2 regions of the Paenibacillus sp. GP183 genome follow, and region 1 is predicted to be linked to the other one. Evidence: a T-box and tRNA genes for the amino acid it is inferred to sense, from the RefSeq annotation. Region 1 holds a T-box; the other holds one or more tRNA genes.
What was found. A T-box is a leader RNA that pairs with one kind of tRNA and senses whether it is charged. The one in region 1 lies ahead of tyrS (tyrosine--tRNA ligase), so its partner is inferred to be a tRNA-Tyr.
Positions count from the first base shown of each region.

Region 1 (15,153 bases):
GGATGGTTTCCTTTAAGATATCCGACCAGACCATGGCCGCCAACATTCGTTCTTACTTCAATGCCCCAGCTTGTTAAATGGTCCGCAATGAACGCGGCCGTTCGCTCCTCTTGGAAGGAAAGCTCAGGATGCTGATGCAGGTATCTTCTCCAGCCGACCATTTCCTCAAAAATCTCGTCCAATTCCGTTCCCCATTGCCTCATTAGGCTCATTCCTCCGATTTGTATGCCATTCCTTATTGTCTTTAAAGCTTATTTTAACAAATATCACCGCTTCTATCATCTAAAAGTGCCATCAAATATTAGAAATTACAGCTTGCAATCGACTTGCGCTGTGTCCATAAACATACTATCATGAATGAAGAATGTATATGTATATTGGAGGCGTTAATCCGTGATTATTGAAACCAGCAGCTTAAAAGGCTTAAAAAGCGATCTCGCTCATCTTGATGAAGTGACAACACAGCTTGGCTTCGTGCGCTGGCAGTGGGAATACTACCGCGCTACATATGACTTGAAAATTGAAGATACAGCAAACCAGGCCGATTATTTTCTTCGTATAAACGCAAGAGTGGAGTCCGGCAAGCTGGAGTCCCCTTACGCCGTCCTATACCTGGAAGATGCCTATATTGGAGTAGCCACTTTTCCGCACGGTCTTGATTACGAATCTCCGATTCCTGAAGCTATCCGCAAAATAGCTGATCAAAAAATAGCCCAGCTGCATCAATTATTGTCCGAGTAATGGGTAAGCGATGACGTCCGCCCGCAAAGGAACGCCGGACTTCCTGCTCCTATTCTTGACGTTTCTGCTGGTGTGCTTTGGCCTGGCTATGGTCTTCAGCGCCAGCTCGATGACAAGCGCAACCAGCGCAATTACCGGCGGAGACCCCTGGTACTTTACAAAGAGACAAGTGGTCTCCGTGCTGATCGGAATGGTTTGCATGCTGTTTTGCATGAACATACATTACTCGCTGCTGAAAAAATGGGTCATTCCGTTTTTTTTGGTCATCCTGATCCTGTTGATCCTTGTGCCCTTTATCGGGTTCAAAATGAATGGTGCAAGAAGCTGGTTCCGTCTTGGACCCCTATCCCTTCAACCCGCGGAATTTGCCAAGCTTGGAATCTTGTTGTACCTGGCGTCTTTGATCAGCAATAAAGACGAGAAGTTTCGGAATTTCAAAAAAGGGCTGCTGCCCGCTCTTAGTGTGGTAGGCATGGTTGCCATGCTGATCATGCTTCAGCCGGATCTAGGGTCCTGCATGATTGTATTGTTTTGTGCAGCAACCGTAATCTTGGCAGGCGGCTCTAACCTGAAGCACCTCTTCTTTCTCGGGACAGGCCTCGGGGTTATTGCCACACTGGGAATAAGCTTGTTTCTGGCTACTGTCAAACCTGGTGATGCCGGCTATTATCGAGTCCAGCGTCTTACCAGTTTTATGCATCCGATGGACTCTCGCCTTGATGAAGGCTATCAGGTCGTGCAATCTTTGTTTGCGTTTGGACATGGCGGCATCGCAGGAGCAGGGTTTGGACAAGGTATCCAGAAGCTTCATTACTTGCCTGAAGCCCAAACCGATTTTATATTTGCCATAATAGGAGAAGAGCTGGGTTTTATCGGCATTTCCTTATTGATATTCATTTACTTGCTGCTTATCTGGCGAGGCATTTTAATTTCTGTTCGGTGTAATGATACCTTCGGCACCTTATTGGGTGTTGGCATCACGGGGATGATAGGTTTTCAGGCATTGATCAATATCGGTGGAGTTACGAGTGCGATTCCTCTTACAGGTGTCACCCTTCCCTTTATCAGCTACGGAGGCTCATCCATGATGGTCACCTTGATCAGTATGGGCATTCTCCTCGGAATCTCACGAGAACAGAACCGTCATGTTGAAAAAACCGGCAAAAAAACCTAATCTGGAGAGATTAGGTTCTTTGCAAAGTATGTAGGTTTATTTTACCCGATGCGGATCTTCAATCTCATCTTCCCGAAAGGCTACACCTTCAACTTTCACATTCACTTCGACAACGGTTAATCCCGTCATGTTTTCTACAGCTTCCTTTACATTTTCCTGAAGCTCTCGGCACACAACCTGAATTCGTGATCCATAATTCACAATCACCCTGAGATCGATTGCAGCCTGCACTTGGCCGACTTCTACAGAAACGCCTCTTTGTACGTTTTTGCCGCTCAGTCTTTTGGCTAATCCTTCGGAAATGCCGCCTGACATCGCTGCAATACCGGGAGTTTCAAGCGCTGCAAGTCCCGCAATGGTGGAAACCACATCATCGGAAATTCGGATAAGTCCGTTTTGAATGTCTTCGGACACAAGGATCACTCCCCTAACAGTATAGGTATATTGTAATTAGTTATTCTAGTTAAAGCAACACAGGGCCAATGATAAAAATATTCATAGATGATTAAAAATGATATGATGCTAATAGCATCTCTCTCAAATATCAGCAAAGAACGGAGTCATAACTTGAATAAAAGAATCTTTGTAAAATTGCTGACCTCATTCATGGTTTTCATCATTTTCATCTATGCCGTCATGAATGATAAAGTAAAACATAGCGAAGGATATCATTTCAATAACCATGTAGCCGTCCTGGAATACCACCACATCGATCCTGAAGCGTCCGAATATACGATCACTCCGGAAGCTTTTAAACAGCAAATGCAAGCTTTGCAAGCCAATCATTATAAAGTGATCACCATGCCGGATTTTATCGAATTCCTAAAGGGTCGCAAAGCCGTTCCGCCGGATGCGGTTGTCCTTACTTTTGACGATGGCTATGAATCTTTTTATCATTACGCCTATCCCATACTGAAAGAGCTTCATATGACAGCCACGAATTTCATGATCGTCAATGCTTTGGAGACGAATCCGGGGATTGCTTTTTTAGCATGGAATCAAATTGAAGAAATGAACAAACAAGGCTTCAGCTTCTATTCACACTCCTTTAATTCACATGATACCGCAGCAGGCGCCAATGGCAAGCAGGTCGGTCTTCTGACAGACCCGATTTACATTGAGGAAAAGAAACGGCTAGAAACTCCAGATGAATATGCGCAAAGGGTTAAAGCCGATCTCTCAAAAGCAAACCAAATGATTCAAAGCAAGCTGGGACCTCAAGAAAACTTATTATGCTTTCCTCATGGCCGTTATAACCAAAACCTGATCACTCTGGGCAACGAAGTGGGAATTCAATATTTCTTTACTGGAATTGACGGGTTGAATTCACCTGGAACCAAGCTGATCAAACGGATCAATGCCGGACTGCCCTATGTGACTGCGAATAAGCTGATCCAAAAGCTAAACGATGAAACAACCGTCTTCGGGACATCGAAAATTTTTATAAAAAATCTCATAACGAGCTGGAGGAACACCGAAGGATATTAAGCTAAAATCGATACAAGGATTCAGAATTTACATTGCGGTTAATTATATGTATATTGAAATAAGTTTAAAAAGCTTGTGAAATTGCTGTTCTTTCGGAGGGTCCATCGTTGAGAGGGAAATTGTTTAATATCGGTTTAGTCACCAGCTTTATTCTCAGTGGCCTGGCGCATTACACACATCTAAGCACTACTCTTCAATTTGCGATTTCTTGCATAGCGATTGTTTTTGTGGCCGGTTTTCTTGGGAAAGCTACGGAGAGCGTGGCTCATTATGCCGGAGAGCGAATGGGAGGGTTCTTGAATGCCACATTCGGCAATGCGGCGGAGCTGATCATCGCGATTTTCCTGGTCAAAGACGGTTTATTCGAGATTGTCAAAGCCAGCCTAACCGGTGCCATTATCGGAAACCTGCTGTTGGTGCTAGGTTTAAGCTTGTTCGCGGGAGGACTGAAATTTAAAGAACAGCATTTCAATAAGAAGCTTGCTTCCCATAACGCTTCACTGATGCTGCTCGCTATCATTGCCCTGTTCATTCCTGCAATTTTTGCCCGAAGCCTGACAAGAATTGAAATAACTACTACCAGTTTAATCGTGGCCTGCGTGCTCATTGCCGCTTATCTGCTGTGGCTGTTATTTTCAATGGTTACCCACAAAAGTGTCCTTGCCGATGAGGTTGTCGAGCATGGCGAGCCGGCTTGGTCCAAACGGACTTCGATCCTGTTTCTGGTGCTTTCTACAGCCATGGTCGGTTTCACCAGCGAATGGCTCGTTGGCACCTTGGAGGAAGTCACCCATAAATTCGGACTGTCCGAATTGTTTGTTGGAGCCTTCTTGATTGCCATTATAGGCAATGCTGCCGAGCATAGCGCAGCCGTCATGATGGCTATGAAAAACAAGGTAGGCGCAGCCGTTGAAATTGCCATCGGCAGTTCCTTGCAGATTGCCTTATTTGTCGCTCCTGTCCTTATTTTGGCCAGTTTCTTCATGGGCAACACCATGGATATCGTTTTCACTACCTATGAGCTGGTTGCTATCGCGGTAGCCGTCATCATCACCCAATCGATCATTCAGGATGGGTCCACTAATTGGTACGAAGGACTGCTGCTCATGATTGTATATGGTGTTTTGGGAGTCGTGTTCTTCCTGGTTTAAAGCAAGTCCCGAGGATAAACGACTACGGCGTCCTAAATGACGATCGCGTTTGTCAAGGTTGATGCGAAGCAAGATAAGATTAGAATAACTTATACTTTCATATCAACGGACAAAAAAAATACCCCTGAGGGGTTATTTTTTTGCGTTTAAAGCCTCATACAGCTGAGCCAAATTGCGTTCAAGCTTGCTCATAATTTCCTTGCCGGCCACCACAGTAATCAGACCTGCACGAATGGCAAAATCGATTTCACGCGATAAGCCGTACATCTGGGTGTCCAGCACTTCTTCGTACAGCGGACATTGACGAGTTGTCAAATTTTCCATCTGAACTTCTATGAGCTTCTCAATTTTATCTGCATCTTCTTGAAGAAGATAATGGGCTTTATGATTTAAATGAAGCAATAGATCAGTTGAAGACATCCATATCCCCCCGTGCGCTAAGTCATCCGTCCTTCTATGCTCTATATTAAGCGAAATCAAAGCAATATACAAGAGAAGGTATTCCCGGTCAGCTCCGGAAATACCTCCTGATAGATGGTTAATCTTCTATTACATTGACGCCCAGGTTATACTTGGCAAACACTTCACTCATAGCTTTCTTGGCTTCATCTGCATCGGGCCCGTGTACGTGAAGATCATAGGTGCTCGAGCTGAGCAGGGTAGTGAATAACCCGAGAATGCTTTTCACATCGATATACTTATTTTCATATTGCAATACGATGGAAGATCTGAACTTGTTAGCGGTTTGGGAAATGTCTACAATTGCAGCGTTATTGGCACTTGGCATCTTGTATTCCTCCATTTTCAATAGTCATCATTTTACATCTCTTATGATAACTTGCAGGTAAATAAAAGTCCAACATAAAATTCCTGCAAAACAGAGTAAAACGCTCATTTTTTATCGTCTTCAGATTTGGACGAGAGCTTCTTTTGGAACCAATGGCCGAGAAAAATCAGCAGTGCAAAAATGAGCAGAAGCAGCAGCAACCGATCCTTATATTTGCGGAAATGAAAAAGATCATGAGCGATCAGCGATTCCAAATAAATAATAGGAAGCTTGCCGATGACGGTCGCCGCTAAAAATGCTCCAAAGCGTGTACCTGTAACGCCAGCAGCCAGATTAATTGCCGATGAAGGGAGAACGGGAATGAACCGACCCAAAAGCACATACAAAAAACCATGGGTCTCCATCCGCTTGCTAAACGGAATTAAAAAAGGAAAGCGCTGCAGCTTGCGAGTCACCCAGGCATGCCCGTAATATCGGGCAGCATAGAAAAAACTGACTGCACTGAGAACGGACGTTATATAATTGACGATAAATCCATCTTTGAATCCGAAAATCGCGACATTCGTTCCTGCGACGACGACGAACGGGATAAATGGGAAAAATGTCTGCAGGAATACCATGAGAACCCCAATGATTTGACCATAAATGCCCAGTGATTTTACATTTTCGGATAATTGATGCATATTGCTGTGAGTCAGCATCACGCCGACTCTTGTAAAAAATAAAAAATAGATTAAACCCGTCAATAGGACGAGCAGGATGGTCCAGGAAAGAACACGCTTGTTTAATAGATTTTTCAAAACCATTCGACCTGCCTTCTCCAACGCTTACTCTTTTGGTTACCTTTCAATCGAGTAAAAACGCACGGTTGACTTCCCACCAGTTTAGAACTTAGCTGGCTATTAGTCAAATAATCTGAGAGGATTATCCCCATTCCTCTCTCCTTTTCAGCTCTTCCAAGCACTTGACAATCCAAAAGGTTTTTTATAAAATTAGTAGTCGAGTACCAACATGATTCATAGTGAAATCACATGTGTTCACCCTCACTGATTTTGCTCCTGCCAAGACAGCGGCTGAACTCTCTTGTCAGGGAATCCAGAGGATTCGTAAGCAAAACCAGACACATGCATTCACATAACCAACCAACTCAATCAACTATATGAGACAAAGAAGGAGTTTTTCCTAACATGGCACGCTATACAGGTCCAAAATTTAAACTAAGCCGTCGTCTTGGCATTTCCCTTGGCGGTTCCGGCAAAGAATTGAAACGTCCTTTCCCTCCAGGCCAGCATGGTCCCGGTCAACGCAAAAAATTGAGCGGCTACGGTGTTCAATTGCAAGAAAAACAAAAACTTCGCCATATGTACGGTTTGGGCGAGAAGCAATTCCGCAACCTGTTCGACAAAGCTTCCAAGCTTCAAGGGATTTCAGGCGAGAACTTCATGGTATTGCTTGAAAGCCGCTTGGACAATCTGATTTACCGTCTGGGATTTGCCAACAGTCGTGCAGGCGCTCGCCAATTGGTAGCACACGGTCACGTATTAGTAAATGGCAAGAAAGTAGATATCCCTTCTTATATCGTTTCTACAGGCGACACTCTTGGCCTGCGTGAAAGAAGCAAAAATCTTTCTTCCATTAAAGAAGCTCTGGCTAACCGCAATTACCTGCCAGCTTACCTGGAATATAATGATTCCGCATTGGAAGGCAAGTATACTCGTCTTCCTGAGCGTTTGGAGCTTCCGCAAGAAATTGACGAGAAGCAAATCGTCGAGTTCTACAGCCGTTAACAAGGATAAACGGCTGCGCCGTTCTAAAAGACGAGCGCGTTTGTCAAGGTTGATGCGAAGCAGGATAAGTTTAGAAAACTTATACTTAATCAACTTACTTAAAACCCTCAAGGATCCGAACTCCCTTGAGGGTTTTTTCTTTGTCAGCTTTTTAATTGTTGAATTGAATCAAGTAATAATTTTTCTTCCCGCGCCGAATGATTAAATAAGCTCCGCCAATTCGTCCCAGATCGGCTGCTCTATTCTCTAAATCATTCAAGCGGTTTCCGTTGATGGTAACAGCTCCGCTTTCGATATCCTTGCGAGCTTGGGTCTTGGAAGAGGCTGCTCCGGCAGCAACCAGCAAATCAATCACGCTGAGCTCATCATTTTCCAAGGTAGTGGAAGGCACATCTTTAAACGCCTCTTCAATTTCAGCTTGGGTAAGCTCTTGAATATTGCCGCTAAAGAGAGCCTGTGTTATGTTCATCGCACTTCGCAAAGCCTCATCTCCATGAACAAGCTTCGTCACCTCGGAGGCAAGAACCCGCTGAGCCTCCCTCTTCTCCGGCTGCAGCTTCACTTCTTGCTCCAATCGGCCAATTTCTTCCTTACTAAGAAAAGTAAAGTATTTTATAAAACGAATCACATCTTGATCGTCCGTGTTCACCCAAAACTGGTAGAACTGGTATGGAGAAGTTTTAGCAGGGTCCAGCCATATGGCGCCGCCCTCTGTCTTGCCGAACTTTTGCCCATCACTCTTCATAACCAACGGCATGGTGATCCCGTAGGCTCTGTTATCGGTTGTCTTGCCGATCAACTCGAGTCCTGCGGTGATATTCCCCCATTGATCGCTCCCGCCAACCTGCAAAGAGCAGTTCTTCGTCTGATTCAGCTGCAGGAAGTCATAAGCTTGCAGGATCATGTAGCTGAATTCCGTGAAGGAAATCCCCTTCGTTATTCTTGAATCGACCGAGTCCTTGGCCAGCATATAGTTGACCGTAAAATTCTTGCCGATATCGCGCAAAAACTCAATCACATTCAAGCTGCCAAGCCAATCGTAATTGTTCACTAATTCTGCAGGATTGGGGAGCCTGTCCGAGAAATCCAGAAACCGGGAAAGCTGATCTTTCAATCGCTGAGACCAAGCGCTTACGGTGTCTGTAGTGTTGAGTGTCCTTTCAGCCGCTTTTCCGCTCGGATCGCCAATGAGGCCTGTTCCGCCACCCACCAAGGCCAGAGGGATATGCCCGGCCAGCTGGAATCTCTTCAGGATCAAAATCGGAAGCAAACTCCCGATATGCAAGCTGTCCGCGGTTGGATCAAATCCTGCATAAAGCACAACCGGTTCCGAATCCAGCTTCTTCTGAAGCCCTTCGCGATTGGTCGTTTGATAAAGCAACCCTCTAAACTCCAAATCCTCCAAAATGTTCATGTTCCAATGCTCCTTTTTTGGCAAAATAAAAAGCCTTCTTATCCACAAAGGGACGAGAAGACTTGACTCGCGGTACCACCCTAATTAAAACGGCTGCACATCAAGCTGTAAAAAAAGCCAAATGCGGGCAAATGCCTGCCGTTTTCACTCGAACTTGGATAACCGGGGATTCCCGGGCCAAAAGCTACTTTCATGAGCGTAACCTCATGAGTTCCCTTCTGCTGCTCCGGACCGTAATTCACTCACATGCAGGTACCGATTCGCACCACCCATCGGCTCTCTGAAAGCATCCACATCCAAGCTACTGCTGATCCTTCATTGCATTTGAATATTGTTTTAAATTTTATATCACGAAATAGCGTTGAATGTCAAACGATAATTGCATGATTTTCTGCGCGGAGTTTCTAAATTTCTCCTCCTGTATGGTATAATGTACCGAGTAAGGAGGATTATGATAACTATGCGCAAATTACTCGCAAAGATGAATCAACCTTGGGTAAGGATATCATTTAAAATTTTTTATCATACTATTAAATGGACTTCTGTCGCAATTCTACTGGCTGCGATCCTTGGAGGGTCGGCAGCATTTGGTTATGTGAGTGCTCTGGTTAAGAATGACCCGATTCGCAGCAATGACTACATACGTCAAACCATGCAGGAAAACGCAGTCACTGGCTTTGCCTATTTTAAAGACGACAGTGTGATCGGCCAGCTTCGAACGGAGGAAGACCGGCGACTTGTTGGGCTGTCGGATATACCGCAGGTTATGCTGGATGCTGTATTAGCGATTGAAGACAAGGATTTTTACAATCATTACGGAGTAGATCTCCGAGGTATCGTCAGAGCCGTCACTCAAAAGGTGCGAAACGAAGATGTGCAAACCGGGGGAAGCACCATTACCCAGCAGTTGGCCAGGCGGGTTTTTTTAACGCTGGACCGCGATGACGGCCGCAAGGCACGGGAGCTTCTGCTCGCACTGCGCATAGAGCGCGTGATGTCCAAAGATGAAATTATGCTGGCCTACTTAAACAAAATCCCTTATGGAAGCGGCTCTAGCGGCTACAATCTGTACGGGATTAAAGCTGCGGCCAAAGGACTATTTAACATCGATGATTTAAAACAATTAAATATTGCCCAAGCTGCATATTTAGCGGGTTTGCCTCAGCAGCCATCCAATTATTCAGCTTTTACCAGCAAACCGGAGTTTGATCCGGAAGGCTTCGGCAAAGCCGTTACAAGACAGCAGCTTGTTCTCAAGCGCATGCTCGAAGAGCAAAAAATTACTCAGGATCAGTATCAAGCCGCTTTAAAATTTGATTTGAAGGCATCGATGCCTGCTCCATCCCAAAAAGCTTATACCACTTATCCCTACCTGATGGTCGAAGTGGAACAACAGGCGGCGGAGATTATACTGAAACAGCAATATCCAAATGTAGATCCCCTAAAAAATGCAGCCGCTTATAAAGAGGCTTTAAAAGCCGTACAAAACCAGCTTCTTCGCGGTGGATATCAGGTGTATACAACCATTGATAAAACCTTATATGATTCCATGCATGACATTGCCGAGGAACCCAAGAACTTTGCTCCGGATGATCCCAAAAAAGGAATGGAACAAACTGGAGCCATTATGCTTGATAATAAGACAGGTGCCATTCTCGGGATGATTGAAGGCCGCGATTTTTTCAAAGAGCAGCTCAATCATGCGACTCAGGCGTACAGGCAGCCTGGTTCTACCATGAAACCCATCGCGGCATATATACCCGCCTTGGATAAAGGAGCTATTCAACCAGCAAGCGTTATCGATGATGTGCCCGTTATTTTGAAGGATGGCTCAAAAGGCTTTCATATTCCGGAGAACTGGGACAGCAAGTACCATGGCTTGGTTACAGCAAGAAGAGCACTCAATCAATCTTACAACATTCCGGCCATCAAGCTCTTTCTGGACAAAGTGGGCATTGATGAAGCTTGGAGTTTTGCCAAAAAACTAGGCATTACCTCGATTCAAAAAGAAGACTATTACGCGCAAACCGGAGTTATTGGAGGATTAAAATACGGGACTTCCGTGAAGGAATTGACCAATGCCTATGCGACGATTCCAAATCAAGGCGTTTTTAACAAATCGTATATGATCCGCAAAATAACCGACAGCAACGGAAAAATCATTTATGAGCACGAGCAAAAACCGTCTACGGTCTTTTCCGAGCAAACGGCCTATCTGATTACAGACATGATGAAAACCGTGATCAGCGACAGCAGCCAAGGAACAGCGACAGACCTGATGAAAAAGTTCAAATCCTATGGCAAGATCCAAATTTCAGGCAAAACAGGCTCAACCCAGGATGATGCTGACGCTTGGTTTATGGGCTACACACCCGATATAACCGTTGGCGTTTGGGTCGGCTATGATCAACCGATTAACAAGCTCAGCTCGAAGCTGAAGCAAACGCAGCATGCCAAAGACATCTGGGCATTAGTGATGAATATGGCTGTCGAGAAAAAGCCGGAGCTGTTTCCAAATAAAGCATTTAAAAAACCGGACGGGATCGTGGAAGCAACCGTATCCGATTTATCCGGAAAGCTGCCAAGTGAAATGACAACTCAAAGCGGTCACGCCGTAACCGATATTTTCAACAAAAAATATCTGCCTACGCAGCAAGACGATGTCATGGTAAATATGGGCATCATCTCATACAATGGCTTGAACTACATTGCTCAGCCTGGAACTCCGACGGAATTTGTTCAGCAAAAAATGGTCATAAAGAGGGAAAAACCCATTGGGGATCTACTGAAGGAATTGGATGTTCTCTTGAAAAAGCTTCCGGAAGACAAACGGAAACCGCTGGATAGCTACAAGCCCCTCGACTATGACAATGATGCGCCGTCCGAAACAGATCCGCGGGTGGAGGATGGAAAAGCCCCTAACTCTCCATCCACGATGGTTGCATCCAAGTCGGGCAATACGGCTATCATTACTTTTCAACCAAGTACAAATGAGGATGTCGTTGGATACCGCCTATATCGTTCTGACAATAACTCAGGTTTCCATTTGGTCGGGGGCAATGTGGTGCTTGCCGGAGCGGAACCTAAATTCACGGATCAGGTTCCACCTTCGACCGTGAATAGTTATTATGTAACTGCCGTTGATGTAGCTGGCAAGGAATCAACCCCCAATCAATATGTGTCTACCGACGGATTCATGGGAGGCGGCATCATTACTCCCCCAGCCGGGGGGACAGCTGCTCCAGGTGACAACGGGGTGAAACCAAGTACAAAGCCGGGTACGAGTCCTACTCCGGGCATTGGAACAGGCAGCAAGACGGTCCCATCAACTCCTTTAGGACTGAAGACTAAAGCAGAAGGTGCAAGTCTTGTAATCAGCTGGACGCCTAATCCATCAAAGGATAATGTTAGAACGTATGACCTTTATTACAGCAATAAAGCGAACGGAACTTATAATAAGCTGGGCTCCGTCAGGGACGGAGCGGAATTTCATTATTTTTCAATCACATACTCCGGTTTTTATAGAGTTATCGCCATTAACGATATTGGAGAATCCAATCCGTCAGCCGCAGTAGAGGTTAAATGAGAAAGCCCTCGTTCCCGATAAGTTCCGGGAACGAGGGCTTTATACTTTCAATCGATTAATCCTCAATTGTTGATAAATCACCAGTTGGCAGGTTAAGCTCCCAGGCTTTAAGCACACGTCGCATAATTTTGCCGCTGCGTGTTTTAGGCAGTTTATCCTTGAATTCAATTTCGCGCGGAGCCGCATGTGCAGATAAGCCTTCCTTGACGAACTTGGAAATTTCCGCTTTCAATTCATCCGATGGGGTATATCCTTCGCGCAATGCGATGAAAGCTTTGATAATTTCACCCCTCATCGGATCTGGCTTGCCAATGACCCCAGCCTCTGCGACCGCGGGGTGCTCAACCAGCTTGCTTTCTACCTCAAAAGGCCCTACTCGCTCTCCGGCTGTGTTGATCACATCATCCACCCTGCCTTGAAACCAGAAGTAGCCCTCTTCATCACGATAAGCGGAATCACCGGAGACATACCACCCCGGGATACGTAAATACTCTTCAAACTTGGCGGGATTGTTCCAAATCTTGCGCATCATGGAAGGCCAAGGCGTTTTGATAGCCAGGTTGCCCATACGCATCGGAGGAAGCTCATTTCCCGCATCGTCGAGGATAGCAGCATCTGTACCCGGAAGCGGACGGCCCATGGAGCCAGGCTTGATCGGCATGCTCGGATAATTGCAAATCAGCTGCGCGCCAGTCTCGGTCATCCACCAGGTATCATGAATACGCTGTCCGTAAACCTTCAATCCCCAGCGCACTACCTCTGGGTTGAGCGGCTCTCCTACACTCAGGACATGACGGAGCGAAGAAAGGGAGAACTGTTTTACCGTCTCATCACCCGCTCCCATTAACATCCGGAATGCAGTAGGAGCACTATACCACACAGTTACTTTATACTTGTCGATGGTTCCGTACCAATCTTGCGGACTAAAGCGGCCTCCACGAATGACGTTGGTCGCCCCATTTAGCCAAGGAGCAAAAACACCGTAAGAGGTACCTGTCACCCAGCCGGGATCGGCCGTACACCAATAAATATCGTTTTCTTGCAGATCAAGCACGACTTTGCCTGTGTAATAATGCTGCAGCATAGCGTTATGTACATGATAAACGCCTTTGGGCTTACCAGTGGAGCCGGAGGTATAATGAATGATCAAACCGTCTTCACGGTCGACCCACTCGATATCCAGTTCAGGGGATGCAGATGACATTTCTTTATAAAAATCAACTTGTCCATCGCTTAACTCCAGATTTTCACCCACGAGAATCACGTGCTTCAAATGCGGCAATTCACTTACAGGCACTCGGGAAAGCTGGCTAGGTGTTGTAATGATTGCAACAGCCGCACTATCCTCCAATCGGTCACGTACAGCCGTTTCCATAAAGGCCTCAAATAATGGACCTACTACCGCACCCACCTTGATAATGCCCAGTAAAGAATAATACAGCTCCGGCGTACGCGGCATAAAAATAAATACGCGCTCCCCTTTTCCGATGCCCAGCTTACGGAGTACATTGCCAAACTGATTGGATCTGTCTTTCATTTGGGCAAAAGTAACGGCTTCTTCCCTTTGGCTGTCGCTGTAATATAAGGCGATTTGCTCCGACCTGGAAGATTCCGCGTGCCGATCAATGGCTTCATAAGCTAAATTGACCTTACCTGTCTCATACCATGAAAAGCTGCGTTCCACCTCTGCCCAATTAAAATTGGCGCGAGCGGCCACGTAGTTTTTTAAATTAGGGTTAGGAGCAGAAGCTGCAATGATTTCTTCGTTCAATTGATCCATGTACAAAACCCTCCTGATTTTTATAAAACGCTTACACTGAGCAAATTTGTTACAATGATAAACGGCTGCGCCAGCCTAAATGTCGAGCGCGTTTATCAAGGTTGATGCGAAGCCTTCATGACCGTCTTTTATTATAGCATATGCTCAATTGTTCGACTATTCCTTTTGAAGCTTTTCAATCCTTTGAAAAATATGTTATAAGTGAACTATGCCTTCAGAAGAAGGAAACTTTCGTGAACCAATGAAGAGGATAAACATTTTATGATTTTTTGGAAAAGGAGGGCTCGTGTAGTGCAGCATATGAAACTGTATCACTCGTACAGCTTCCTCCCAGCACCTGATCGCAAGGAGATTTTGATAGAAGGGCCAGTATCGCCCGGGAGCCTCATGGACTTGACAATGCACTCGCAGCTCGATGCCTTTCGGCGTCCTAGGGAACAGCATGAAGCCTTGGTGGAAATTGCCCGATTGCCGGAAGGGCGGATCATTTTGGCTCGGGACGGCCCAACCATTGTGGGCTATGTGACCTTCCATTATCCGGATGAGATTGAACGATGGTCTGAAGGACATATGGAAGAATTGGTCGAGCTTGGAGCTATTGAGGTTGCGGACGACTATCGTTTTATGGGCCTTGCCAAAAGGATGATTCAGCTGGCTTTTCAGGAAAATCAGATGGAGAATGTGATCTGTTTTACAACCGAGTATTATTGGCATTGGGATTTGGAAAAAAGCGGGCTTACCGTTTGGGCTTACCGCCAAATGATGGAAAAGCTGATGAAGAGCGTCGATATGGTCTGGTTTGCAACGGACGATCCGGAAATTTGTTCCCACCCCGCCAATTGTTTGATGGTCCGAATCGGAAGGAAAGTACCTCAGTCCTCCGTCGAGCAATTTGACCGCATCCGATTTCATCAACGATTTATGTACTAGGATCATAAGGCCGTCTGACCAGGAGGAATATGGAAAATGGGAGATTCCACCAAGAATCCCGTCTTTATCTATGATGAGCATCAAGTTGAATATAGATTTAACGACGAGCATCCCTTTAATCAGCAGCGGCTTGTGCTTACCGTCGATCTGCTGCGAAAAGCGGGAGCGCTACCTCCGTCAGCGCTGCGAAAGCCGCGCCCTGCTTTGGAGGAGGAGCTGCTGCGAGTCCACTCGTCCGCCTATATCGATGCCGTGAAAGCGCTTAGCCTTCCATCACCGGCAGCGGATTGGCTCAGCGAGGCGGGACGCTTCGGG
Region 1 covers NZ_FNSW01000001.1:324,305-339,457, reverse strand. Annotated here, with positions in the region: gene BLV33_RS01660 (M20 family metallopeptidase) at 1-203, opposite strand, end outside; gene BLV33_RS01655 (YugN family protein) at 394-741, shown strand; gene ftsW (putative lipid II flippase FtsW) at 752-1,915, shown strand; gene BLV33_RS01645 (Asp23/Gls24 family envelope stress response protein) at 1,952-2,329, opposite strand; gene BLV33_RS01640 (polysaccharide deacetylase family protein) at 2,483-3,403, shown strand; gene cax (calcium/proton exchanger) at 3,511-4,554, shown strand; gene BLV33_RS01630 (Fpa/YlaN family protein) at 4,687-4,974, opposite strand; gene BLV33_RS01625 (HPr family phosphocarrier protein) at 5,093-5,341, opposite strand; gene BLV33_RS01620 (TVP38/TMEM64 family protein) at 5,446-6,147, opposite strand; gene rpsD (30S ribosomal protein S4) at 6,529-7,128, shown strand; gene tyrS (tyrosine--tRNA ligase) at 7,280-8,542, opposite strand; T-box leader at 8,588-8,870, opposite strand; gene BLV33_RS01605 (transglycosylase domain-containing protein) at 9,003-12,128, shown strand; gene acsA (acetate--CoA ligase) at 12,184-13,908, opposite strand; gene BLV33_RS01595 (GNAT family N-acetyltransferase) at 14,200-14,838, shown strand; gene BLV33_RS01590 (acetoin utilization protein AcuC) at 14,875-15,153, shown strand, end outside.

Region 2 (15,153 bases), 3.5 Mb from region 1:
CTGACGGTTTGGTAAATTTGCCATAACGCATTCGGTCCCTCTACCGGGAATTTATCCGTTTTTCTCAAATGGCATCCACCGTCAATCCAACGATGGGCAGCAGTTCCCGCATATCATCAATCACATAATCGGGATGATATTGCTCCAGATAAGGTCTACCCTTCCACGACCAGGATACACCAACGGCGCCAACACCCGCGTTCTGGGCCGCTTCAATATCGTAATGGCTGTCGCCCACCATGATCGTTTCTTCTGGCTTTCCATTCAGTTCTCGGAGCGCACGGAAAATCCCCTCCGGATCCGGTTTCGCTTTGGCCACATCCTCTAACGTTACAATACTGCTGATAAATGTGTCCAATCCGGCCAGCTTCAAGCCCATATGGGTCGTTTTGCGAACTTTGCTCGTCACTATTCCGATCTTGATCCCATTGGCGTGAAGCTCAGCGAGTACAGTACGCACATGCGGAAATTCTGTAACGAGCTCATCATGCTTACTCAGATTAAAGGAACGGTATTTCTCGACTAAATCCATAACTTCTTCTCTACCCGAAAAATACACCATTTGCTCGATCAGTGGCAGTCCCATATGGGGAATAATCTGCTCTCTCGTTAAGATTGAAGGCGTCTGTCCTTCCAGGCTATGCAGAAAGGATTGAACGATAAGCTCGTTCGTATCAACAATAGTTCCATCCAGGTCAAACAATACGGTTTTGATCATAGTCGACTCCTTGGGTGCTGAGTTCATTTTCTGCTGTCCGTTTAGGCTCTTCTGAAGCTTTGGAGGAAACGATTGGATCCGAATAATGCTCTTTTGCATATCCTTTTCTCCGTCTGTAAATAATCAGGCAGATCGCTGCCAAGAAGATGAGAATCGCGACAAGCTGCGACACCCGAATATTCCCGCCATACGTCATTACTCCCGGCTCAAACACCAGTCTCATCGGAGACCATAGCATATCGATAAATGAAGCGAGCCATGCCGGACCTGTAAAATCCAGGCTATCCGTACGAAGGCCTTCTACAAAGAAGCGGCCGATGGAATACCAGATGAAATAGCTTAAGAACAGCTCCCCTGCCCGCAGGAAAGGTCTCCGGCGCAAATACAGCAGTACCAGAAGCCCCAGCACATTCCAAAGGGATTCATATAGAAAGGTAGGATGGTAAAAAACACCCTGAATATTCATTTGATTCACAATAAAATCAGGAAGATGCAGCGTATTGCGAAGGAAACTTTCCTGCACCGGACCCCCATGGGCCTCTTGATTCATAAAGTTGCCCCAGCGGCCAATCGCTTGGCCAACAATCAAACCGGGCGCAGTGATATCCGCGATTCTCCAAAAGCTGTAGCCTTTTGCCCGAAAGTAAAAATATGCCCCGATGATCGCACCTAGTAAAGCACCATAAATGGCAATGCCGCCGTGCCAAATCATGAAAATTTCAGCAAGATTGTTCTTGTAATCATTCCATTGGAAAATAACATAATAAATGCGCGCGCCCACAATCGCCGAAGGCACGCCAATCAATAGCATATCCATGAAAAAATCCGGAGAGATCCGGTATCGTCTGCCTTCTCTTATGCAAAGCAGCAGCCCAACCAGCGCCGCTGTTCCCAGAATAATCCCGTACCAATGAATCTTAATCGGGCCTATCGCTAATGCTATCGGATCAAGCATTTTTCAATCTTACCTCCCTCAAGATATACAAGCTGCAAGCAGGATCGATGGCTCAGTCGGAATCCTCATAATCCTCGGACAATTGTTCTGTCAATTTATTGGTGAACTGCAGCGCAGCATTATAGCCCATTCCTTTTAAACGGTAATTCATTGCGGCCACCTCGACGATGACGGCCAGATTTCGCCCGGGTCGAACCGGAATGGTGACCAGAGGGATATCCGTATCGATGATTCGCGTCATTTCTTCATCCAATCCTAGCCGGTCATACTGCTTGTCTTGCTGCCAGTTTTCCAGCTTCACGACAACGGAAATTTTCTTCACATTGCGAATTGCTCCTGCACCAAAAAGCGTCATCACATTGATGATCCCCACTCCGCGAATTTCCAGCAAATGCCGAATCAATTCGGGCGCATTCCCTGACAAAACATGATCCGCAGTCTGGCGGATTTCTACAGCATCATCGGCAATCAGGCGGTGTCCTCGTTTTACCAGCTCCAGCGCAGTTTCACTTTTACCGATCCCGCTGCTTCCCGTGATGAGCATTCCGATACCATATACGTCTACCAAAACTCCATGGATCGTCGTACTTGGGGCTAACCGGTTCTCCAGAAAGCCAGTCAGCCGGCTGGCGAAGATGGTCGTCGACACTTGGCTTCTCAGAATCGGAAGATCCCTCTTGGTCGCTTCGTCTATCAGCTCGGTCGGTACCTCCAGCCCTCTTGTCACTACGATGCAAGGGGTTTCCTCAGGCGCGCAGAGCTGCTCTGCCCGATTTCGCCGCACCCCGCTGGTCAACATTTCGAGGAAGGTGATCTCCGTTTTTCCCAGCATTTGTACCCGTTCACGCGGATGGTAATTGAAATAGCCGGCCATTTCCAGGCCTGGACGGTATAAATCAGCAACCGTAATCGGGCGGCTCAGTCCAGCTTCCCCAGTGAGGACTTCCATATGGAATTTATCGGCCAGATCGGAAACCTTAACTTTTTTTGCCATCCCGTTATCCCCTTTACTTTCCCAGTAGTCTCATCGTAATGGAATCCTATTCTGAAATCAAGCTTAACCGGCAACGAAATAAAAACCAGCCGAAAACGGCTGGTTTTGGGAAGGTACGACTTATAGCTTTGCAAAAATGGAAAGTGAAGTTTCTTTATCGAAGAAGTGAACTTTATTCATATCAAATGCAAGCTTTACATTCGTTCCTTCTTTGAATCCGGAACGAGCATCAACACGAGCCATAATGGTGTTAGGGCCTACTCCATTGATGTACAGGTACATCTCATGGCCGAGGTTTTCCGTGATTTCAATATTCGCATTCACCTGTGTGTTAGGGGATGCTTCCAGGAATACCGGCTCATCATGAATGTCTTCCGGACGAATGCCGAGAATAACTTCTTTGCCCAGATAGTTTTGTTCACGAAGCATTTGCGCTTTACCGTCAGGCAATTGGACATTAACGCCCGGTGCCTTAAAGGTAACAGCGGAACCTTCTTGCGTAAATGTACCGTTGATGAAGTTCATTGAAGGAGAACCGATGAATCCGGCTACGAACATATTAACAGGGTTGTTGTAGATTTCTTCAGGTGTATCGGCTTGTTGAATGATACCTTTATCCATAACTACGATACGGCTGCCCATGGTCATAGCTTCAATTTGGTCATGTGTTACGTAAATGATGGTTGTTTCAAGACGCTTATGAAGCTTGCTGATCTCCGCGCGCATGGCTACGCGAAGTTTAGCATCCAGGTTGGAGAGCGGCTCATCCATTAAGAATACTTGCGGCTCACGAACGATCGCGCGTCCCAAGGCAACACGCTGACGCTGACCACCGGAGAGAGCTTTTGGCTTACGATCCAGCAGATGTTCAATATCTAGAATTTTGGCAGCGTCACGGACGCGAGCGTCGATGTCTGCTTTTTTGAATTTACGAAGTTTTAATCCGAATGCCATGTTTTGATAAACGTTCATGTGCGGGTAAAGGGCATAGGATTGGAATACCATCGCGATATCGCGATCTTTGGGAGCTACGTCATTGACAAGGCGATCTCCAATGTAAAGCTCTCCTTCAGAAATCTCTTCCAAACCGGCAATCATGCGAAGTGTGGTGGACTTGCCGCAACCGGAAGCACCTACCAATACAAGAAATTCCTTATCGGCTACATCCAGATGGAAATCCTTTACCGTTGCTTCATCGTTACCTGCATATTTCTTCACGATATGGTTTAAACGTACGCCTGCCATTGGATTATTCCCCCTACATTGATTTCTGACTCTCTATTCATCTTAACCTATGGGCACGATGCTGACTATGCACAATCTTCACAAAAATATCACTTTCTTTTCGTTACTTTGTACAATAGCAATGCCAGCCTTACCAGAACGGCATGATTAAAGGAGCGAACATCGAAGCCGGTTTCATTTTTGAATTTGTCCAATCGATATAAAAGCGTATTTCTATGAATATAAAGCTTCTTGGCAGTCTCGCTGACATTGCAATCCAGAGCAAAAAAATGATCAAGCGTCATCATGGTTTCAGAATCGAGTACATAATCGCCGCCGCGAAGCACCCGATCGAGAAATTCATTCTTCTCATCTTCCTCTACCCTGTGAAGCAGTTTTTCCAAGTGAAGCTGCCACGGAAGATGGATGAATCTGCCGACATGAAAGGTTCGGCCAAGCATGATGGTCTCCCGCAGCTGAAGAATCGTGGAAAGCAAGGACTTGGCCGGCTTTATTGGATAGTGAATGGCTAGATGGCAGTCGCCTACCCATTCGTTCGCCAGCATTTCATGAAGTCCCGATCCGATCGCGTCGAGACCTTGCTCCATGCTTTCTTCATGATGATCCTCACGGTCATCATCCCCGCTGGCAAGCAGAGCCTCGGATCCGAGAATGAGCCACTCTTTTTCCATCAAAGGGATAAGGATAATTTCCGCTTCAAAGAAGGATTCCAGCAGCTTTTTGAGGTCAGTATAGGATACTTGCAGATTCTGCGAATAATCGCCGTAGAGCAGCAGAGGAATTTTCGTCGAGTATAACGATGACTGTGAAACAAACATATCCGGCAGCTCTACACTGGTACGGCTATGCTCCATTTGCTGCAGCAGCCATTCGCGCAATTGATTCGCCTTGCGTTCATCATCGGATATGTAGGACATCCAATGCTTACGTTCATCCTGAAGCTTAGACTCAACCATCAGTTCTACCAATTGACGCTCAGAGGCTGTAATCATCGCGTCGGCAGCCTGAAGAATGCGTACCTCTCCTTGCTCCTTGGTCAAATAAAACAAAATGTCGTGATCGCGAATTACACTTTTTACCGGAGCTTCCTGTCCTTCTTGCTGGACCAATCGGTTCCATTCCGTTTCGGGAATCAGTCCGATCTGCATCGAAGTATTCAATACGGCTTCCAGCCTTGCTTTCATTCGTTCCCAATCCATTAGCCTGGCTCCCTGCTCCAACTTTTCTTTTCTTTATTGTACCATAGATAGGCCGTATCTTTGCAGGAGGTGCTTGGGAAGACTCATAATCTCCCTCGAATCGGAAATAATTAGGAATATGGTCAGGAGAGGATGATGATTATTTATCTGCTTCCTTACGGCAAAGGCACTATCTCTTTCGATCTTCCCAATGGAGTTGACCCGGATTGGATTAATTATCATCAAAAAAACAATGCGCCAGGGGATTGGCTGAGCATGGCGCTGGAGAATCCCATTGATTCAAAACGTTTGCAACAAGCTGCAGCAGGAAGCCGTTCTGCGGTGATTTTGATCAGCGATATGAGCCGTCTATCCCCCAGCTATCTCTTTGCAGGACGCTTGCTCGATGAGCTTAATGCCGCCGGAATCCGTGATGAACAGATTCGGATCATTGTCGCTTTGGGCTCTCACCGCAAACAAACCGAGGAGGAATTGATCTCCTTGACTGGGCTTACCGCTTACAAGCGTGTACAGGTACTGAATCATTCCGCTCTCCCGGAGGATTGTATTGCCGTTGGAGTTTCTCGTGCAGGGACGCCTATCGAGATCAATCGGCATGTGGTGGAAGCCGAGTTTCGGATTGTTACCGGCAATATTGAGCCGCATCGGCTTGCCGGCGTCTCGGGTGGCGTTAAGGCACTCATGCCTGGAGTCGCCTCGACACGCACGATCGAGCACAATCACAGCCTCTCGCAGATGCATAAGGCTGAGCCCGGCCAGCCCGATAATCCGCTGAGGCTGGATATGGAAGAGGCACTGCGCTTCGTGCCGATCCACTTTTTGCTCAATGTGATCGTAGACCATGAGCGCAATGTCCTGGATGCCTTCGCCGGGGATGTGATCGCGGCTCATCGTGCAGGCATAGAGGCAGCGCGCTCACGATTTATCGTGGAGGCGCCGCATCTCTATGATGTTGTGCTTGTTTCGGCAGGCGGCCATCCCAAGGACACGCAGCTGTATCAAGCTTTGAAAGCTTTGACTAATGCGGCGGCTATCACCAGGCCAGGTGGCTCCCTTGTCCTGGTCGCTCAGTGCGAAGAACTGTTCGGCAATGGCATTTTCCAGCATTGGGTGGAAACAATAGGCGACCGACAGATTATGCTGGCCAAGCTAAAGGAAAAATTTGTCCTTGGCGCCCACAAAATCGAGCATATCGACAGCATTTTACAGCATCATCCCGTTTATCTGTTTTCTCAGATGCCTGAAGCTTTGGTCCGACTAATGGGTTTCCATCCTGTTTCCGATTTGAATCACACTTTATCTCTTAGACTTGAACAATCAGGGCGCAACATTGCCGTCATGCCCTATGGAGGATTAACTTATCCTTATGTACAGACGATGCCCTCGAATAAATAGCGAGATGGAATTCCCTTATTTTAGCAAAAATTGCTGTTCAGCCTCATGTCCGTTACAATAAAGAAACAAGGAAGAATACTCTCTGTTGAGGTGATGATTAGCATGGCCATTGCAGAATTGACCATTGTCCCGATCGGGACAGGTTCTACCAGCCTTAGCCGGTATGTCGCAGATATCCAAAGAGAATTGGAAAAGCAAAGCGGAATCCTGTATGAATTGACTCCCATGAGCACGATCATCGAGGGTTCGCTTGAACGACTTTTTGAGGTGATTCGGGTTCTTCACGAGATTCCTTTCAACCTTGGGGCCGGACGCGTTTCCACCTCCATCAAGATTGATGACCGCCGGGATAAAGCGAGCTCCATCGCGCAAAAAATGAAATCTGTTACCGACCTGCTGGAAGAACCACAGGAAATGCTGATGTAGCGGTCAACCAAGAATAAACGGCAAGGTCATCCTAATTGACGCGCGATTGTCAAGGTTGATGCGAAGCAAGATAAGCTTAGAAATACTTATACTTTCTGATCAGCCAAAAAAGACCCCTCTCGGGGTCTTTTGTCCTGTTATGATATAAAAGTGAGACATGTAGGATTCGAACCTACGACACCCTGATTAAAAGTCAGGTGCTCTACCGACTGAGCTAATGTCTCATAAGGGATTGGTGGAGGATGATGGATTCGAACCACCGAACTCAGAGAGAGCAGATTTACAGTCTGCCGTGTTTAGCCACTTCACTAATCCTCCAGCTTAAAAATGGCTCGGGACGGAATCGAACCGCCGACACGAGGATTTTCAGTCCTCTGCTCTACCGACTGAGCTACCGAGCCCTATGTAATTAGAGTTCCCACTGGAGCCAAAAAAATAATGGCGGAGCTGACGGGATTCGAACCCGCGGTCTCCTGCGTGACAGGCAGGCATGTTAGGCCTCTACACCACAGCTCCAAAAAAAATAAGTGCACCAAATGGTGCCGTCGAGAGGACTTGAACCCCCAACCTACTGATTACAAGTCAGTTGCTCTACCAGTTGAGCTACAACGGCAAAAGTATGGAGGCTGACGGGATCGAACCGCCGACCCTCTGCTTGTAAGGCAGATGCTCTCCCAGCTGAGCTAAGCCTCCATTTGGACAAAAAAATAATATGGTAGCGGCAGAGGGGCTCGAACCCCCGACCTCACGGGTATGAACCGTACGCTCTAGCCAGCTGAGCTACGCCGCCACATAAGGAAAACAGAAAAAAGATATAAAATTAAAACTGGCGGAGAGAGAGGGATTCGAACCCTCGCACCACTTACGCAGTCTAACCCCTTAGCAGAGGGTCCCCTTATAGCCACTTGGGTATCTCTCCAAGCTATTTGAATACTTTCAGGCAGGAAATATTGCTCCCTGAAAACTAGCAGCGAAACGAACATTAGCGTGAAATTAGTTTTGCTTCCGAAGCCAGCTTTCCTCCGGAAAGCTCTTAGGTTAAGCCCTCGACCGATTAGTATTCGTCAGCTGCATGGGTTACCCCACTTCCACCTCGAACCTATCTACCTCGTCGTCTACAAGGGGTCTTACTGATTGGGAAATCTCATCTTGAGGGGGGCTTCGCGCTTAGATGCTTTCAGCGCTTATCCCCTCCGTACATAGCTACCCAGCTATGCCTCTGGCGAGACAACTGGTACACCAGCGGTACGTCCATCCCGGTCCTCTCGTACTAAGGACAGCTCCTCTCAAATTTCCTGCGCCCGCGACAGATAGGGACCGAACTGTCTCACGACGTTCTGAACCCAGCTCGCGTACCGCTTTAATGGGCGAACAGCCCAACCCTTGGGACCTACTTCAGCCCCAGGATGCGATGAGCCGACATCGAGGTGCCAAACCTCCCCGTCGATGTGGACTCTTGGGGGAGATAAGCCTGTTATCCCCAGGGTAGCTTTTATCCGTTGAGCGATGGCCCTTCCATTCGGTACCACCGGATCACTAAGTCCGACTTTCGTCCCTGCTCGACCTGTTTGTCTCGCAGTCAAGCTCCCTTATGCCTTTGCACTCTGCGAATGATTTCCAACCATTCTGAGGGAACCTTTAAACGCCTCCGTTACATTTTAGGAGGCGACCGCCCCAGTCAAACTGCCCACCTGACACTGTCCCCATACCGGATCACGGTACCAGGTTAGAACCTAGGTACGATCAGGGTGGTATCCCAACGGCGCCTCCACCTAAGCTGGCGCTCAGGCTTCTACGGCTCCCACCTATCCTGTACAGATCGTACCCAAGTCCAATATCAAGCTGCAGTAAAGCTCCATGGGGTCTTTCCGTCTTGTCGCGGGTAACCTGCATCTTCACAGGTATTAAAATTTCACCGGATCTCTCGTTGAGACAGCGCCCAAGTCGTTACGCCATTCGTGCGGGTCAGAATTTACCTGACAAGGAATTTCGCTACCTTAGGACCGTTATAGTTACGGCCGCCGTTTACTGGGGCTTCAATTCATAGCTTCACCTTGCGGCTGACCACTCCTCTTAACCTTCCAGCACCGGGCAGGCGTCAGCCCGTATACTTCGCCTTGCGGCTTCGCACAGACCTGTGTTTTTGCTAAACAGTCGCTTGGGCCTTTTCACTGCGGCCCCCTCGGGCTATTCACCCTACCGAGGCACCCCTTCTCCCGAAGTTACGGGGTCATTTTGCCGAGTTCCTTAACGAGAGTTCTTCCGCGCGCCTTAGAATTCTCTTCTCGCCCACCTGTGTCGGTTTGCGGTACGGGCACCTTCGCCTGGCTAGAAGCTTTTCTTGGCAGCTTGAGTACATGACCTTCGGTACTGTAATTTTCCCTCCCCATCACAGCCCAGCCTTATCGATGTGCGGATTTACCTGCACACCAGCCTCACTGCTTGGACGAGCTCTTCCATCCGCTCGCGTCTTTCCCCTTCTGCGTCACTCCATCACTCATAACGGCTACGGTGGTACAGGAATTTCCACCTGTTGTCCATCGACTACGCCTTTCGGCCTCGCCTTAGGTCCCGACTTACCCTGAGCGGACGAGCCTTCCTCAGGAAACCTTAGGCTTTCGGCGGATCAGATTCTCACTGATCTTTTCGTTACTTATACCGGCATTCTCACTTGTATGCGCTCCACCTGTCCTCACGGTCAGAATTCTACGTACATACAACGCTCCCCTACCCAAGCGCGAATCTTGTTCGCGCCAGCCATAGCTTCGGTGGCGTGTTTAGCCCCGTTACATTTTCGGCGCAGAGTCACTCGACCAGTGAGCTATTACGCACTCTTTCAATGGTGGCTGCTTCTAAGCCAACATCCTGGTTGTCTGGGCAACTCCACATCCTTTCCCACTTAACACGCACTTGGGGACCTTAGCTGATGGTCTGGGCTGTTTCCCTCTTGACAATGGATCTTAGCACTCACTGTCTGACTCCCGGATCTAAGTTTGTGGCATTCAGAGTTTGACTGGACTTGGTAACCCTTGGCGGGCCCCGCACCCAATCAGTGCTTTACCTCCACAACTCGTTTATCCGAGGCTAGCCCTAAAGCTATTTCGGGGAGAACCAGCTATCTCCGAGTTCGATTGGAATTTCTCCGCTACCCCCACCTCATCCCCGAATTTTTCAACATTCGTGGGTTCGGGCCTCCAGTGAGTGTTACCTCACCTTCACCCTGGACAGGGGTAGATCACACGGTTTCGGGTCTACGCCTGCATACTCATGCGCCCTATTCAGACTCGCTTTCGCTGCGGCTCCGTCTTTTCAACTTAACCTCGCATGCAAACGTAACTCGCCGGTTCATTCTACAAAAGGCACGCCATCACACATAGAAAGTGCTCTGACTTTTTGTAAGCACACGGTTTCAGGTTCTTTTTCACTCCGCTTCCGCGGTGCTTTTCACCTTTCCCTCACGGTACTGCTTCACTATCGGTCACTAGGGAGTATTTAGCCTTGGCAGATGGTCCTGCCGGATTCCGACGGGGTTTCACGTGTCCCGCCGTACTCAGGATCCGTCTAGGGGTTTCGCTTGGTTTGGGCTACAGGGCTTTTACCTTCTTTGCCGGGCCTTTCCAGACCTCTTCACCTACCAAGCTAACCCCATGTTAACGTCCTACAACCCCAGGGAGCAAGCTCCCTGGTTTGGGCTTCTCCGCGTTCGCTCGCCGCTACTGACGGAATCACTTTTGTTTTCTGTTCCTCCAGGTACTTAGATGTTTCAGTTCCCTGGGTATGCCTCCAACTATCCTATGAATTCAGATAGTGGTAACTGCGCATTACCGCAGCCGGGTTCCCCCATTCGGACATCCCCGGATCAAAGCCTGCTTACGGCTCCCCGAGGCATTTCGTCGTTCGCCACGTCCTTCTTCGGCTCCTAGTGCCTAGGCATCCTCCGTGTGCTCTTTCTAGCTTAACCAGTGTCTATCGATCGTTAGATCTCAGACGGTTTCTAGAAACATTCATTTGTTGTGACACAAATGATGCTTAAAGGAATTACGTGCAACCGTTAGGTTGTCACGCTCTAAGTTTCACGCTTTTTGTTCGTTTCGCTATCTAGTTTTCAAGGAACAATCGTTGTAACCAGTAGGGCGCAAGGCGCTGCGTGGTTATCAACTTATTTGCTTGTTGTGACTCGTTTGATTCACCGCCTGATCAGCGGCAACAAACATCTTATCACATCTTGCAGGCTCTTTTCAAGTCGATATTTCTTGGAAATTCGACCTTAAAAGGGCATTTTGGTGGAGCCAAGCGGGATCGAACCGCTGACCTCCTGCTTGCAAGGCAGGCGCTCTCCCAGCTGAGCTATGGCCCCATGGGATGTTTCCCTTTGCAGGGATGTTATGGTGGGCCCTAGTGGACTCGAACCACCGACCTCACCCTTATCAGGGGTGCGCTCTAACCAGCTGAGCTAAGGGCCCTCAGACATTTGCGGAGCAAATGTAACTTCGTAAGCGATGCTGAGTTTTGCGTTAGCAAAACTTACTTCGTAAGCGTTACTGACATTTGCAGAGCAAATGTTACTTCGTAAGCGTTGCTGAGTTTTGCGTTAGCATCGCTTCCTTCTTTTCAACATGTCTTCAAAATAAAAACCCACCTGCGTGCTTTCGAAGAAGCCCTTCGAAAGCATCCGCTTGTGGGGTTCGCTTGGCAACGTTCTACTCTTCCAGAACCCTGCGGTTCAAGTACCATCGACGCTGGAGGGCTTAACGGTCGTGTTCGAGATGGGAACGCGTGGTTCCCCTCCGCCATCGTCACCAAACGAGTGCAGCCTGGTGGTTCTCACCACAGCTACGAGAAAGGCATTACCCTCTCAAAACTGACAACGAGTGAAGAAGAAGTTGTGAAGGCTAAGCCTTCTTGACTGAGCGCATCGCAGCGCTCAAGTCTCCATAGAAAGGAGGTGATCCAGCCGCACCTTCCGATACGGCTACCTTGTTACGACTTCACCCCAATCATCTACCCCACCTTCGGCGGCTGGCTCCCTTGCGGGTTACCCCACCGACTTCGGGTGTTGTAAACTCTCGTGGTGTGACGGGCGGTGTGTACAAGACCCGGGAACGTATTCACCGCGGCATGCTGATCCGCGATTACTAGCAATTCCGACTTCATGCAGGCGAGTTGCAGCCTGCAATCCGAACTGAGACCGGCTTCTAAGGATTCGCTCCAGATCGCTCCTTCGCTTCCCGTTGTACCGGCCATTGTAGTACGTGTGTAGCCCAGGTCATAAGGGGCATGATGATTTGACGTCATCCCCACCTTCCTCCGGTTTGTCACCGGCAGTCACGTTAGAGTGCCCGACCTTACTCGCTGGCAACTAACATCAAGGGTTGCGCTCGTTGCGGGACTTAACCCAACATCTCACGACACGAGCTGACGACAACCATGCACCACCTGTCTCCCCTGTCCCGAAGGCCTAGCTTATCTCTAAACTATTCAGGGGGATGTCAAGACCTGGTAAGGTTCTTCGCGTTGCTTCGAATTAAACCACATACTCCACTGCTTGTGCGGGTCCCCGTCAATTCCTTTGAGTTTCACTCTTGCGAGCGTACTCCCCAGGCGGAGTGCTTACTGTGTTAACTTCGGCACCAAGGGCATCGAAACCCCTAACACCTAGCACTCATCGTTTACGGCGTGGACTACCAGGGTATCTAATCCTGTTTGCTCCCCACGCTTTCGCGCCTCAGCGTCAGTTATAGGCCAGAAAGTCGCCTTCGCCACTGGTGTTCCTCCACATCTCTACGCATTTCACCGCTACACGTGGAATTCCACTTTCCTCTCCTACACTCAAGTCCACCAGTTTTGGATGCGCACCGGGGTTGAGCCCCGGCTTTAAACATCCAACTTACTGAACCGCCTGCGCGCGCTTTACGCCCAATAATTCCGGACAACGCTTGCCCCCTACGTATTACCGCGGCTGCTGGCACGTAGTTAGCCGGGGCTTTCTTCTCCTATACCGTCACAGCCAGAGCAGTTACTCTCTGACTCGTTCGTCTAGGGCAACAGAGCTTTACGATCCGAAAACCTTCATCACTCACGCGGCGTTGCTCCGTCAGACTTGCGTCCATTGCGGAAGATTCCCTACTGCTGCCTCCCGTAGGAGTCTGGGCCGTGTCTCAGTCCCAGTGTGGCCGTTCACCCTCTCAGGTCGGCTACGCATCGTCGCCTAGGTGAGCCGTTACCTCACCTACTAGCTAATGCGCCGCAGGCCCATCCAAAGGCCACAGATTGCTCCGTGTTTCATGGCACCTTCATGCGAAAGCGCCAATTATTCGGTCTTAGCTATCGTTTCCGATAGTTATCCCGATCCTTCAGGCAGGTTGCCTACGTGTTACTCACCCGTCCGCCGCTGACTCATCCCCGAAGGGATCAATCCGCTCGACTTGCATGTATTAGGCACGCCGCCAGCGTTCGTCCTGAGCCAGGATCAAACTCTCCAATAAAAGTTCCGAATTGGTGATTTGATCTAGGATCAAACTCTCCAATAAAGTTGCACACGAACCATAAGTCCATGCGGCTTTTATTCTCAAGCTTAAACAGCTCAAAATTGTAAACTGGCGAGATTTCTCTCGTTTTGAGTTGATCTCATCGCTGAGATTTCCTTCGTTTTTGATCGGCCTAAGGCCGATCGCTTCTTCACTCGTTGTTCAGTTTTCAAAGAACAATAACTCTCTCTTCAGCGACTCTCTTTCGAAAGCCGGAAGACTAATATATCATGGCGCCAGCTCAATAGCAACTTGTATGTCTTCCCAGACAAAATCTGTTCCAACAGTTTCGTTACTGTCGCTTTTTAGCGGCGACTTTTATAAGATAACATGTTTGACAGGCCAATTGCAAGCTTTATTTAGAGGATTTTTGAGACATCCAAGGATGCCTCAAAAACCATCCATATTTACTCACCTTGACGCTCGCGCATCAATGGAAACAACAGAACATCTCTAATAGAAGGAGCATTGGTCAGCAGCATCACCAAACGGTCGATACCGATCCCCAAACCGCCAGTCGGCGGCATGCCATACTCCAGAGCGCGGATGAAGTCGTCATCCATTTCATGTGCTTCGTCATTGCCCTGCTCGCGCTCCACAAGCTGAGCTTCAAAACGCGCTCTTTGATCAATCGGATCATTAAGCTCAGTAAATGCATTGGCATGCTCGCGTGCCACAATAAATAACTCGAAGCGATCCGTAAATCGCGGATCCTCCGGATTTTTCTTGGCAAGAGGTGAAATCTCCAGCGGATGCCCATAAATAAAGGTAGGTTGAATCAACGTTTCTTCAACAAAGGTTTCAAAGAACTCATTGACGATATGTCCAAAAGTCATACGAGGCTCGACCTTGACTCCATGCTCCTTGGCCAACTGGTGTGCTTGTTCATCTGACATTTGAACGTTGAAATCAACGCCTTTAACCTCTTTAATGGCATCCACCATAGAAACCCTGCGCCATCCAACGGCCAGATTGACTTCGTAATCCTGATAAGGGATCGTCGTTGTGCCCAAAACTTCTTGCGCGATATGAGCAATCAGATTCTCTGTAAGCTCCATAATATCTTTATAGTCTGCAAAAGCCTCATAAAGCTCAAGCATAGTGAATTCCGGATTATGGCGCGTAGAAACACCTTCATTACGGTATACACGTCCAATTTCGTAGACCTTCTCAAGACCGCCGACGATCAGGCGCTTCAAATGAAGTTCAATGGCAATACGCATATACAGCTGCGTATCCAGTGTATTGTGATGAGTGATAAAAGGACGCGCGGAAGCTCCCCCAGCAATCGAATGCAACGTAGGTGTCTCCACCTCCAGGTAACCATTTGAGTCCAAGTAGCGGCGCATGGATTGAATGATTTTGGATCGGAGGACAAAAGACTCGCGAACTTCCTCGCTCATGATCAAATCCACGTACCTTTGACGGTAACGCAGTTCAACATCACTTAGGCCGTGGAATTTGTCCGGCAGCGGAATTAACGATTTGGTCAGGACCTCAACAGAATTAGCTTTAATGGAAGTCTCGCCTGTTTTTGTTTTGAAAACGACTCCTCTTACGCCGATGATATCCCCCAAATCCAAAATCGAGAAGGCCTCGTACACATTTTCCCCGACCGCATCTTCCCGCACATATATTTGAATTTTACCCGAAAGGTCCTGAAGATGAGCAAAGCCGGCTTTACCCATGCCCCT
Region 2 covers NZ_FNSW01000001.1:3,827,861-3,843,013, reverse strand. Annotated here, with positions in the region: gene BLV33_RS18945 (acyltransferase) at 1-68, opposite strand, end outside; gene ppaX (pyrophosphatase PpaX) at 65-718, opposite strand; gene lgt (prolipoprotein diacylglyceryl transferase) at 696-1,673, opposite strand; gene hprK (HPr(Ser) kinase/phosphatase) at 1,726-2,667, opposite strand; gene ugpC (ABC transporter ATP-binding protein) at 2,788-3,912, opposite strand; gene BLV33_RS18920 (PucR family transcriptional regulator) at 4,002-5,111, opposite strand; gene larA (nickel-dependent lactate racemase family protein) at 5,244-6,506, shown strand; gene BLV33_RS18910 (MTH1187 family thiamine-binding protein) at 6,609-6,932, shown strand; tRNA gene BLV33_RS18905 (tRNA-Lys) at 7,084-7,156, opposite strand; tRNA gene BLV33_RS18900 (tRNA-Tyr) at 7,166-7,250, opposite strand; tRNA gene BLV33_RS18895 (tRNA-Phe) at 7,261-7,333, opposite strand; tRNA gene BLV33_RS18890 (tRNA-Asp) at 7,372-7,448, opposite strand; tRNA gene BLV33_RS18885 (tRNA-Thr) at 7,470-7,545, opposite strand; tRNA gene BLV33_RS18880 (tRNA-Val) at 7,553-7,625, opposite strand; tRNA gene BLV33_RS18875 (tRNA-Met) at 7,646-7,722, opposite strand; tRNA gene BLV33_RS18870 (tRNA-Ser) at 7,760-7,851, opposite strand; rRNA gene BLV33_RS18865 (23S ribosomal RNA) at 7,967-10,893, opposite strand; tRNA gene BLV33_RS18860 (tRNA-Ala) at 11,214-11,289, opposite strand; tRNA gene BLV33_RS18855 (tRNA-Ile) at 11,319-11,395, opposite strand; rRNA gene rrf (5S ribosomal RNA) at 11,620-11,736, opposite strand; rRNA gene BLV33_RS18845 (16S ribosomal RNA) at 11,871-13,417, opposite strand; gene lysS (lysine--tRNA ligase) at 13,867-15,153, opposite strand, start outside.
Region 2: it has a tRNA-Tyr gene. The T-box ahead of tyrS (tyrosine--tRNA ligase) is inferred to sense a tRNA for this amino acid. The anticodon was not compared.